DNA from 2 places in the Lysinibacillus sp. PWR01 genome. Region 2 is predicted to be linked to the other one. Evidence: riboswitches for the same ligand, from Rfam matches in the RefSeq annotation. Region 2 holds a riboswitch; the other holds the start of a gene.
What was found. Region 2 has a riboswitch for FMN ahead of ACEVFT_RS09220 (ECF transporter S component). Riboswitches for the same ligand answer to the same signal wherever they lie in the genome.

Region 1 (6,754 bases), on a different contig from region 2:
TTTAACTTGCTTTGCAGGAACAGTACAAATCACCCCAATTCCAAAGCCCTCTTTCATTTCTTTTGGCATCCCCGTAATCATGGCTATTGATACTTCAGGATTGTCCACCTTTAAGGTGTAAACAAATAGTGCCCCTAATTTTATTCTTGCATCATTTAAATAACTTCTTACTTTCCAATAATAATCATTTTCCTGTGGATTATTCAAAAATTGCTGATATGCATCCGTATCAATGGATGCAGCAATAGAATGGGCTGCCTCTAAACTTTGATTGGCAATCGACTCTTCAACGGTCTTTTTTATTTTTACATAGGATGTAAAGATGTTTAAACTTGTAAACAAACATAATAAAATCGTTGATAGAATTAATATTAGTTTTATTTTTCTATTTTTCATAAAAAACGGTACTTCCTCATCTATAAATATTCTAGAATATTATTATATTATAATTAACTCTATTTTTTGTTTGTAAAGCAAACATTGCTTGTATATCCTACATAAATTAAAACACAAAATCAATTTTTATTTTATTCATTCCTAAAATTACACACCGTAACCAATAGTTTAATAATCCTTGACAAGAAAGTAAACTAAAAAGGTAAGTAATAGCGTTTTATGTCTCATTTCCTATTTAAATGGAAAATGAAAAAGGCCACTAAAGCAAAGGTCACAAAAAAGATCAGGTACCGACAATACCTGATCTTCTCTTACATTTGCTTCTTCTTATCCGAAGTACGTGTTTGATCCTGTGGCTTTAAAAACGAAGGTCGTTTCGTATAGCTCTTTGGAGAGGGGCGCAATAATGACTTTCGAAGACTGCCCTTTTCAAAGTCTGCACTAAAGTTTATATAGGGCACTCCTAAGACTTGCATATTAGCCGTATATAGCAGTATGAAAAAGACTGAAATAAAGAAACCAAATAAACCAAAAAACGCAGAAGCCATAATAATGATTAATCGAAAAATACTCATAGCCGTCACAAAGGATTGATTGACCAGTGTAAAAGCAGCAATACTTGAAATGGCAATCACAACAATCATCGAAGGACTTGTAACACCTGCTTTAATGGCAGCATCACCAATAATTAATCCTCCCACAACACTGATTGAGCCACTGATTGCACTTGGTAGACGCAAGTTGGCTTCCCGAAACAATTCAAACATAAATAGCATCATTAATATTTCAAGAATCGTTGGAAAAGGTAGCCCTGTTCTCGACTCAACAACCGTTGCAAGAAGAATAAAAGGAAGCTGCTCTTGATGATAAGTCGTCAACGCAAGCCACAAACCTGGTAATAGCATACTAATTAATATCCCTACAATTCGAAGTAATCGCTCCAGTGAACTGACAATGATTGGATATTCATTATCCTCTGCCGATTTAAAGAGTAGCATAATATTTGTAGGCGTAATTAAAGCATAGGATACGCCATCAATCATTATTAATATTCGCCCATTAATTAATGACTGCAAAGCAAAATCAGGTCTTCCTGTATAATCATGTCTTGGAAGGATGGTTGCTGTCTTTTCGATTGTTTCCATTAACAAATCACCATTGATAACAATATCCGTATCGATTTTTTGTAATTGAAGTCGAATTTGTTCCAGCATATTTAAATTCACAATGTCTTCCATATAAAGGATGGCTACTGTTGTTTTAGAACGCTTGCCAATTTCTAATGTCTCAACACTAAAAGAATTAGTGGGTAATCGTTTTCTTAATAAAGCAATATTAATAAAAACATCTTCAATAAAGTCATCTCTAGGTCCTTTGACCACTAGTTCTAGTGTTGTTTCCCCAGGCTCTCGATTTGGTCTTTTTGAAATATCGCTAGAATAAAGTAACTGATTTTCTTCAAAATACAATAAGACATGGCCTTTATAGACTCTTGTCACTGCATCCTCTTTCGATGAAATCTTTTGTAAATAGGGTATGTGTAAATGCTGTTCGATTTCTTCCTCTAACATGTCCTCAGAGACTTTGCTTAACAAAGATTGAACACGTTGAACAACCACAGTTTGAAGTATTTGCTCATTGACCATTGCATCACAAGTTATCAAATGTACTGTATATTGCTGAAAATTATATTGTTGGAAAATCACATCAGCAGAGCGTTGAAATAGTGATTTCAACATTTTCAAATTGATCATTTGTTCCATTGATGAAATACTTCTCATCTCCTACTGAGCCAGCTCAAGATTAGTACATTTATGAAAACAATCACCTTCAATAAATACACTTAAGCATATTTTTCCCACGGTTGTTCAAAATATTCAAAGAAACAAATGTTGTGACGAGTTATTCAAATTATCCTCATCCAATCATTTTCTTTAGATTCGCCATCTCAATCGCAGACATTGCAGCATCATAGCCTTTATTACCAGATTTCGTGCCTGCTCTTTCAATCGCCTGTTCAATGTTTTCAGTCGTGACAATACCGAAAATAACAGGTACATTCGTTGTTAACGATACATTGGCAATGCCTTTTGCTGATTCATTACAAACATAGTCATAATGAGTTGTAGAGCCACGAATAACGGTACCTAAACCAATAATGGCATCATATTTCTTTGTTTCTGCCAGTTGTTTCGCAATAAAAGGAACTTCAAAAGCCCCTGGAACCCATGCGACATCAATAGATGCGGGATCAACCCCATGGCGTGTTAAACCATCCATTGCTCCATCCAATAATTTGCTTGTAATGAACTCATTAAAACGACCTACAACTACTGCAATTTTTAAATCCGTTCCAATTAATTGTGCTTCAAATGTTTGACCCATTGTTCTTGCTCCTTTTTAAATAGAAATTTTATTTTCATTTGTGGATAACTGATTACGATAAACAACCAATGCTTCTATTGATATCATTTTTAAGCCATGATGTGCCGCGAACTTTGTCAGTTCCTCAAAACGAAGCATTTGCCCATCATCCCCCATAATTTCACAAATAACACCTGCTGGTATACTATGACAAAGCTTCGCCAAATCAACTGTCGCTTCAGTATGCCCTCTCCGTTCTAACACACCATGCTCCTTCGCAATCAGCGGAAAAATATGACCTGGTCGACGAAAATCAGTCGGCTTAGCTTGCTTTTCTATCATTTTCTGTATTGTCAATGCACGCTCAAAGGCGCTAATCCCTGTCGTTGTATCTTCATGGTCAATACTCACCGTAAATGCGGTTTGATGGTTATCCGTATTGCGCTGAACCATCGGATGTAAATCTAGCTTTTGTGCGATCTGTTGCGAAATCGGTGTACAGATTAAACCTCTACCATAGGTTGCCATAAAGTTGATCGTTGCAGGTGTGATGAATTCAGCGAGTGCCAACAGATCTCCTTCATTTTCCCGATCCTCATCATCGACCACCACAATCATGTTGCCTTGCTTTAAATCCTCAATGGCTTCTTCAATTGTATGTAGCACGATTATCATCTCCTCATTCTGTTATTTTAAAAACCATGTTGTGCTAAATAATCTCTCGTAATTGTTGGCGTTACTTGCCCTTTTTTTAGTTGCTGTAAAATATATTTACCAACTAAATCTGTTTCGATATTAACGATTGCTCCAACCCTCTTCATACCTAAAACGGTTTCTTTGTAAGTATGAGGAATGAGTGAAATCGTGACACGATTCGCTTCAACATGAAAAAGGGTTAAGCTTGTGCCATCAATAGTTATGGAACCCTTCGGAATACAAAAGCTTGTTAGTTCTTCTGACATTTCAATATCCATATAAACGGCATTTGCTACTGGACGTATGCGCAAAATTTTACCGACTCCATCAACATGACCAGCAACAAAATGACCGCCAAATCGTCCATTGGCAGGCATGGCACGCTCCAAATTAACAGAATCACCAAGTGCCAGCTGCTGTAAATTTGTTGCTTTGACTGTTTCAGGCATAACATCCATTGTAAGCTGCTGATCAGTAAAATGTGTCACCGTTAAACAAACACCATTGACTGCTATACTGTCGCCAAGCCTGACATCCTCCGCTATCATGGCTGATTGAACCGTAATTTTCATACTGTCCCAATCGCTTTGCATAGCTTTTACGACACCAATATCCTCTACAAGCCCTGTAAACATTTCATCACCTACTCTACTTTATTAGCACTTCTATCCTTCACTTTTGAAGTTTTATCCGTCATTTCTGAAATTCTATCCACCTGTTTTTGTGTTTTATCCTTCTCCCTTCACTAATTAACAATAAATAAAAAAATAAAAACCCCTTTCATCAAAGGGGTTTTGGGAGTATAAGACATCAACAAATAAGCCTACTTGAAAACGATTTTTTCCATAGACTGTCATCTCATTTGTTCTTCTCCCATCCAGACTATCACTGTCGGTTTTGGATTTGCACCAAATCAGCTTGCGCTCACGGACTTTGAATTGCTTCATCACCGCCGATTGGGAATTTCACCCTACCCCGAAGAACATCTTCTATTCGATTGTAGCTAAATAAAAAAACTTCCCAAAAGATGATTGGGAAGTGGCGTAATAAATGCATAGTCAAATAAACCTTCTAAATTAGAATCAATTTAAAAAGCTCGCATTTTTACCCTTCTCCCATCCAGACTGTCACTGTCGGTTTTGGATTTGCACCAAATCAGCTTGCGCTCACGGACTTTGAATTGCTTCATCACCGCCGATCGGGAATTTCACCCTACCCCGAAGGATACTTTTATTTAGCTAGTCTTACGATAACACTATTTTATTATATTATCCATCCTTCTTTTTAAATTTTTTTCGTCATATAAATTTTAAGCAGCTCTGACGTGACTTGATAAATGTAAAAGAAATTATTAAAATGATGACATTTAACTTGTTTGTGAAACTTCTCAATCAAAAAAACGTTCCTTTACAGGTGACTATTCAGTCTAACAGTTTGGAGGTCATTTCCTTGACATTTTTAAAAAATATACCGTTTAAGCAAGGTGTTTTCTATGCCTTATTAGCACTCTGTTGTGGAATTTCAATTGTTTTCGTCCATCATAATGAACAATTTTATGATCGACCGATAGCGGAAGTAATACAGGTGAACGTCACAGAATCGGAACCGATGACAGATATGTATGAGAATGAGGATGAATTGTTTACACAGGAAATTACGGCCATGATCAAAAATGGACAGTATAAGGGGCAATCCATTCATTTGATGAATGACTATTCTTCTTCTGGTGCTTTTGATCAAAAATACCATGTAGGCAATGAAATCTTTGTCACCATAGATAATCACGCAACACAATCAGGGTTAACAGGTACCATCCTCGATTTAAAACGTGATCAAACCATGATCATGATTGCGTGGATTTTTATTTTTGCCTTACTCATTATAGGCAAAAGACAGGGCTTGTTTTCTATCATTAGTTTGGTTGTCAATGCCTTGATCTTATCATTTGCATTAGATCTTTATGTTACACATGGGGGCGTAAGTCTGTTATTCGTTAGTGGTATTTGTGCCCTGTTATTTACCATTATTTCGCTCCTACTTATTAGCGGATTGAATACAAAAACGTATGTAGCCATTGTGTCCACACTTTTAGGAACCATTATAGCACTTATCATTAGCTCAATTGTGATGTGGTTGACAGGTGAAAATGGTCTTCGTTATGAAGAAATGCAATTTTTAACACGGCCCTATCGCACAGTCTTTATGGCAGGTTTATTTATTGGCTCACTTGGGGCTGTCATGGACGTCTCTATTACGATGGCTTCCTCCATATTTGCTTTATATGAACAAGACCCTTCTATTTCTGTGAAGGCACTTAAAACTTCAGGGCATGAAATTGGTAAAGATATCATGGGTACGATTACAAGTATTTTATTCTTTGCCTACCTTTGCGGCTCCATACCTATGATTATTCTCTATTTGAAAAATTCTTCCACATTAGGACTCACATTGTCCTTGAATCTTTCTTTAGAATTAGCCCGTGCCTTAGCAGGGGGGATTGGTGTTGTCCTCACGATTCCTATTAGTCAGTATACTGCTATATTTTTCATTAATCGAAAGAGGGTTCAAGAATGAATGTTATCGTCTTATTAGCAGTTATTTTATTTGCGTTGATGGTGATAGTAGGTGGTAAGCAGGGTGTCCGCTCATTTCTTTCTTTATTTCTAAACTTTGGTGTACTCTTTATCACCATCTTTTTAATGACAAACCCTAAAAATAGCCCCATTATCTTGACGTTTATAGCCTGTACGGTCATTAGTTGTATTAGCCTTTTCTATATCAATAAAACAAACAGTAAAACCATTACAGCCTTTATCGCGACGATGGTGACGATTGTTGTGTTACTGCTATTTATTACCTTTATTACAGAAAAATCGATGATCCAAGGGTTTGGTGAAGAATCGACTGAAGAAATTAGTATCTTTTCCCTCTACATTGGCGTTAATTTTGTGCAGATTGGTGCATCAGTCATTATTATGAGTACGATAGGTGCCATTATGGATGTGGCTATTTCTATCGCCACTTCCATGCATGAGATTTTTTATCGCAATCCCACGATTAGTAGAAAGAAACTATTTACATCTGGGCTAAGTATCGGGAGAGATATTTTAGGAACTGATACCAATACATTATTTTTTGCTTTCTTTGGTGGCTATTTAAGCTTGTTAATCTGGTTCAAGGATCTCTCCTATTCGATTGGCGAGATTGTTAACTCCAAAGTTTTTAGTGCTGAAATGACAACCATTCTTTGTGCAGGCATCGGCATTGCAGTGATTATTCCGATTGCCTCCTCCATCAA
Region 2 (6,754 bases):
TGAACAAGCGATCGAGAAATCTTTAGAAAAAGAGTATCACTGTATTTTACTTGATATTATGATGCCTGAAAAAGATGGGCTAGAAGTGTGTGCGGAAATTCGAGAACGCGCAGCAACACCGATTATTTTATTAACTGCAAAAGGCGAAGAAGCGAATCGTGTACAAGGCTTTGAGCTTGGCGCAGATGACTATATTGTAAAACCATTTAGTCCTCGTGAGGTTGTTTTACGTGTGAAGGCTATTTTACGCCGTTCACAAGCTTTCTCACCAACGACGAATGCATCCTCTTCAAAAGATTTGGTGGTGTTCCAGCATTTAATGATTGATCACGACGCACACCGTGTAACAGCAGAGGGGATTGAGGTCAATTTAACACCAAAAGAGTATGAATTACTGTACTTTTTAGCGAAATCGCCAGACAAAGTATTTGACCGTGAACAACTACTAAAAGAAGTATGGCATTATGACTTCTTTGGTGATTTACGTACAGTGGATACACATGTAAAACGGTTACGTGAAAAGCTCAACCGAGTTTCTGAAAACGCTGCTAAAATGATTGTGACAGTTTGGGGCGTTGGATACAAATTTGAGGTTGTCAATGAATAGAATATGGAATAGTGTTGTCGGGAAGCTATGGGTAACCATATTGCTTCTCGTTTCATTTGTATTATTTGTTTTCACGGTATTAATGCTTGAATTTCTTCAAAATTATCATATGCAGCAAGCAGAAATTTCATTGCGTCAGACAGCTGCAACAGTGGCAAGTATAGTAGATGACAATGAAACAGCAGAATCTACTTCGGAATTATTAAAAGATATTTTACCTACAGGGACCAATGCATTGATCGCGATAAGCCATGTTGAAGTATCCTTTGCAATGCAGGAGGGTGTCAACAAAAAAGAAATACAAGATACTATTTTAGCCAATAAATCTTTTCATGAAGTGTTTCAATCAGATGAACCCATTATTAAAGAAATGATGATGCCTTCTTCTACTGATCAAGAAAAGATGGAATCGTATGTCGTACTTGGTTTCCCCCTAAATGTTGAAAATGCAGTACATGGAGCTGTCTTCATCTATCAAAGCCCAGATGCGCTACATAAAACGTCTAAGGAAACAACGAAAATTGTCTTTTTAGCTGCCTTCATAGCATTTGTGCTGACGACATTCTTCGCATTTTTCCTTTCTTCACGTATTACTTCGCCATTAAGAAAAATGCGTGAGTTGGCTTTTGAAATTGCGAAAGGAAATTTTGAAGCGAAAATGCCTACAACGCAAAATGATGAAATTGGTCAACTTGCCGTTGCCTTCAACCAAATGGGTCGTCAATTAAAGCACAATTTAGAGGTTATCAATCAAGAAAACGAACAGCTTTCGAATATTTTGACATCTATGACAGATGCAGTGATTACCTTTAACCGTGATCGTACAATATTATTAAGTAACCCACCAGCAGAACGTTTAATGCAAAAGTGGTTTGTGAATAAAGGCTCGCAAAGTGCAAAGCCTATCCCCCCAGAGCTGTATCATATGCTTGATCATGTGCTGATGTTTGAGGATAAACTAGAAGAGGAAATTGAAATGGATGGCAACTACTATACATTTACGATTAGTCCTCTTTATAGTGGTGAAATGATACGTGGGGCTGTGGCTGTTATTCGTGATATGACTGAACAACATCGCTTAGAAAAACTAAGATCCGATTTTATCGCCAATGTTTCTCACGAACTACGGACACCGATTGCCATGCTACAAGGTTACTCTGAAGCATTAATGGACGATGATTTTATTCAGGATCAGGAAGAGCGTAATGAGATTACCAAAATTATTTATGATGAATCGAAGCGAATGGGTCGCCTTGTGACAGATCTATTAGATTTGGCACGCATGGAATCAGGGCATATGACGCTTTATAAAGATGAATTACCGATCAATTCGACATTCGAGCGTATTACACAAAAATTTGCTCAGGTAGCAAAGGAAAAGCACGTTCGTCTGCAATTTGACAGTGAATTTAATGACGAGGCCATGATTAATATTGATGAGGATCGGATTGAACAAGTGCTTACAAATTTAGTCGATAATGCACTTAGACATACAGATGAAGGGTCTGTGACTGTAAAAATCGAGCAGGAGCCGACATTTGCTAAAATATCTGTTCAAGATACAGGGCATGGCATTCCTCAGGATGACTTACCATATGTCTTTGAACGCTTTTACAAAGCCGATAAGGCACGTACCCGTTCCAAAGGTGGAACTGGTCTCGGCTTAGCCATTGCTAGAAATATTGTGAAGGCACACTCAGGTAATATTATGGTAGACAGTGTGCTGAAAGAGGGTACGACCTTCACGTTTTATTTACCGTTCGATTAATAACATGTATTGCTATTAATTGGCTGTAACTTCTATGAATGTAAGACGACAAATATTATAGAACGGGGGTGGAGTGCTTTGAATGACTCCGTGTTCCATCGACTATACGATGCATATCACCAAGACGTGTTTCAGTTTTTAATATATTTAGTAAAAAACCGTACACTTGCCGAAGATTTAGCACATGAAGTTTATGTACGAGTGTTGCGCTCATATGATCAATTTGCAGGGAATAGTAGTGAGAAAACATGGCTATTTGCTATTGCCAAAAATGTAGCGATTGATCATTTTAGAAAGCAAGCTGTACGCCAAAAGCATTCACATGATTTCTTTGACTGGGAAACGGAACAGCTCCATTCAACCACACCATCACCGGAAGATATGCTACAGGCCAGTGATGAATTTATGCAGGTAGAATCAGCACTTGAAAACTGTACAGGCGACCAAAAAATGGTCATTATAATGCGCTATTTTCAGGACTTATCGATCGCAGAAACAGCGCAAATACTAGATTGGACAGAAGCTAAGGTAAAAACGACCCAGCATCGAGCCATTAAATTTTTAAGGCAACAGCTACAGCCGATTAGAGAACAGGAGGCGAAACGGCAATGACGCATAAGCCATTTGATGATGAACAGCTTGAATATGTATTGAACAATGCCCCTAAGCTTTCTGACCACCGTTCAAAAGAAGAAATATTAAATCGGTTAATGGCAGATGCTCGCTTGCAGGATAATAGTCACCTTCAAGAAGCGATACAACAACCTATAGTGAATGAAGAAGCACGACAAGAAAGTAAACCTTTGAGCCAAGATGAACGACCATCACGATCTAAGTTCCGAAAAATGCCGATTTTTACGAGTGTAGCAGCAGTTTTCGCGCTAACGGTACTCGTTGGCTCCATGTTCATGAATAATGACGCTAGCCAAAAAGATCTAGCTAGTACTCCAGAAACGGCTAATTACGCTACTTTACAGGAAGATCGTTCTGCTAAAGACGCTGCTACGCAGGATGAAGCGCTTCAATCCAGTATTGTATCGGAGCATGAGCGCATGTTATCTTTACGGTCATCTGTCTATGAGGAAGATGTGAAAGATGCTGTCGTTTTCCGTATTGGTTTAGCAGGACGTGATGCGGAAAGTGTTCCAATGACATATGTGATACCAAATGAGCGTGTAGCAACTGATTTTGGAACAGAAAAACCTTCTACCTTACAGATGTATGAGAAATACGCTCCTCAAATTGATGAAGAAGCCAAAGGTTTTACAGATTATCATCCTTTTAAAGGTGAACTGAAGGAGAAGGAAGACAAGCTTGTCCACGTTTTACCAAAGGACAATGACTATGATGTTGCTTCAGCTACCGTCAATGAGTACAAAGGAACTTTGGAAGATACATTCTCAGATTCTGAATATACGGAAGTGGAGATTCAAAATGAAGATGGCACACCTTATGAGTTTTCTCAAGAGGGCGAGCCAAGCCAAGCTATGTCATTAACAAACGCCAAACATTTTAATTATTATTTATACCAAGATGGTAATGGTGCGGAATATCTGTCACCAGATTTCCGTCAAACATTTGTAAATGTTACAGAGGCACTTACACTCATGAAAAACAAAAATGATGATGTTTATGTAACAGTTGTTCCTGAAAACGTGACTTATACCGTGAAAGAGGAAGCGGAAGGTGTCGTCGTTACATTTGATATCCCCTTAGATTTAGCATCGATGGAGCCAATCCGCGCCACGCAATTGATTGAGGCCATGATGTTAACTGCCGCTGGCTTTGGCCAACAATTACGCTTAGATAATGTGGTCCAAGAAAGCTGGGAAGGATTCGATTTGAAAACGTATTTGCCAAAGCCTGTGGGGCCAAATAAACAATATATGCCTTAGTCAAAAATGGAGCATTCCTGTAGCATGGAATGCTCCATTTTTATAATACATACAAATCTAATCGGATTTTTTTAAGCAGAACTATTTACTTTTTCTTGATAATTAATTATAGTAAGGTTGTAGTATAAAATAATATGATTCATCTTCGGGGCAGGGTGAAAATCCCGACCGGCGGTAATAGAGTGGTAAACCGTTAATGTTTTTCATTAACTCGAATGGTTTATGCTACACTCTTCAGCCCGCGACCTGTGCAAATTTATTTGCATGGCTGACTTGGTGTGATTCCAAGGCCGACAGTTAAAGTCTGGATGGGAGAAGATGGAGGTACGATCGTCATTCATTGTTATGAAGTGAACTATAGCCGAGCGCTTTTTTGTAGGGCTTTTTAAACAGTGCTCAAAAAATAGTTTATATTGACGCTTATTCGTCATGCCTTTCTCCCTTGTGCTTTTTCATGCATAAGGGTTTTTTCATGCTAACAATTGAAAGATCGTCACCTTTCTTCTTGCGAGATTGAATCAGCAAAGAGGAGAGAGTTTTCTATGAAGAAGAATGTTAAACTTCAATCGTTTATTACGATTGGTATGCTGAGCAGTATTTCGTTTTTATTAATGCTTTTTAATTTCCCAATTCCGCCGTTCCCAGCATTTTTGGAAGTGGACTTTAGTGATATGCCTGCATTAATAGCAGCCATCACAATGGGGCCTGTAGCTGGTATTTTAGTAGAGTTATTTAAAAATGTATTGGATTGGATTTTCTCAGGAACGCCAACAGGTGTGCCAGTAGGTCATATTGCTAACTTTACAACAGGTATTTTATTTATTTTACCAGTAAGCTTTATTTTTAATCGCTTTAAAACAATTGCTGGTCTTGTTGGAGGTTTAGCAACAGGTACAGTCGTAATGGCAGTAGGCATGAGTATTTTAAACTATGTAGTATTTTTACCGATGTACACATACTTCTTAGGAATGGAACCTGTTGTAGGTGACTCACTTTATAAAATGATTGTCGCTGGGATTTTACCATTTAACATTGTGAAAGGTATTTTATTAACGGCTATTATGGCGTTTTTATTTACTACAATGCGCAAATGGATCGACCGTCAGCGTTCTATCTATATATCAAAATAATATACGCTAACCTCGGGTGAATATACCCGAGGTTTTTTGTTGAAGAAATGATGGATAGGGTTTAAGGTGTAACGGATAAATTACTAAAAGGAACGGATAGAAAGGCAAAACTAACGGATAAACATAGAAAAAAGTAATGGAGTAAGCTAGCTATCTAGTACTTTATCATTATGACCTAGTCGAAAGCTATATTTTCATGTAAAATAGGGAAGAGTTTAGAATGTTTGAGGAGTTTGAAGAGATGAGTGAACAAAAGGGACAGTGGTCTAGTAAATTAGGATTTATTCTAGCATCAGCGGGTGCTGCAATTGGACTAGGGGCAATTTGGAAACTACCCTATGTAACGGGACAAAGTGGTGGAGGAGCGTTTTTCCTAATCTTTGTGTTATTTACCTTATTAATAGGGTTACCAATGCTATTGTCCGAGTATGTTTTGGGACGTGGTACACAATCGGAGGCTGTAACGGCATATAAAAAAATCGCTCCGACAAAGCCAGGCTGGGCTTGGATTGGTCGAATGGGTGTACTAGGTTGTTTTTTATTATTAACTTTTTATAGTGTAGTTGGAGGTTGGATCTTTATTTATAGCGGGCTCGGTGTTGCTGGCGCTGTAATCGATCCAGCAGTAGATCCAGCTGAGCTATTTGGAAAAATTATAGGTACGCCTTGGATTACGCTAGTTGGTTTAGTGTTGTTTACATTAGCCAATGTACTTGTGATTTCGTTAGGTGTACAAAATGGGATCGAAAAGGCCAATAAATGGATGATGCCGCTACTCTTTATAATGTTCATTGTCCTTGTTGTGCGCGCTGTTACATTGGATGGGGCAATGGAGGGCGTAAAATTCTTCTTATGGCCTGATTTCTCGAATATTACTGGAAAGGCATTATTAGAAGCGCTGGGGCAATCGTTCTTTGGGTTAGCAGTAGGATTCTCTTGTCTTGTTACATATAGTTCCTATCTAAAAAAAGATGTAAGTCTGCCCAATTCAGCAGGTTCTGTTGTGCTGTTAACTGTGCTAGTTTCATTTTTAGCAGGATTAGCGATTTTCCCTGTTGTGTTCGCCTTTGATTTAGAGCCAGCAGCGGGTCCAGGTTTGCTATTTATGGTGCTACCAACAGCTTTCAGTCAAATGCCATTCGGTGAAGTATTTTTAGCGATGTTTTTATTACTATTTTTATTTGCTACATTAACGTCATCATTTAGTTTATATGAAATTATTGTCGCGGCATTTATGGAACATAGTCAGAAATCCCGTCCAATGTGGACACTTTTACTTGGTATAGTCGTATTTATTGCAGCTATTCCAGCAGCACTTTCTTCTAGTGTTTTATCGGATGTAACGATTTTTGAG

Region 1: another riboswitch for FMN. It lies ahead of ribE (riboflavin synthase); the one in region 2 lies ahead of ACEVFT_RS09220 (ECF transporter S component).

The regions. Positions count from the first base shown of each region.
Region 1 is NZ_JBHERJ010000016.1:53,275-60,028, forward strand. Features, by position in the region: gene ACEVFT_RS02110 (ATP-binding protein) at 1-396, opposite strand, end outside; gene ACEVFT_RS02115 (spore germination protein) at 708-2,159, opposite strand; gene ribH (6,7-dimethyl-8-ribityllumazine synthase) at 2,314-2,781, opposite strand; gene ribB (3,4-dihydroxy-2-butanone-4-phosphate synthase) at 2,797-3,426, opposite strand; gene ribE (riboflavin synthase) at 3,453-4,091, opposite strand; FMN riboswitch at 4,318-4,443, opposite strand; FMN riboswitch at 4,560-4,685, opposite strand; gene ACEVFT_RS02135 (YibE/F family protein) at 4,906-6,030, shown strand; gene ACEVFT_RS02140 (YibE/F family protein) at 6,027-6,754, shown strand, end outside.
Region 2 is NZ_JBHERJ010000047.1:361,597-368,350, forward strand. Features, by position in the region: gene ACEVFT_RS09200 (response regulator transcription factor) at 1-607, shown strand, start outside; gene ACEVFT_RS09205 (ATP-binding protein) at 600-2,375, shown strand; gene sigX (RNA polymerase sigma factor SigX) at 2,454-2,987, shown strand; gene ACEVFT_RS09215 (RNA polymerase subunit sigma) at 2,984-4,270, shown strand; FMN riboswitch at 4,408-4,594, shown strand; gene ACEVFT_RS09220 (ECF transporter S component) at 4,813-5,400, shown strand; gene ACEVFT_RS09225 (sodium-dependent transporter) at 5,642-6,754, shown strand, end outside.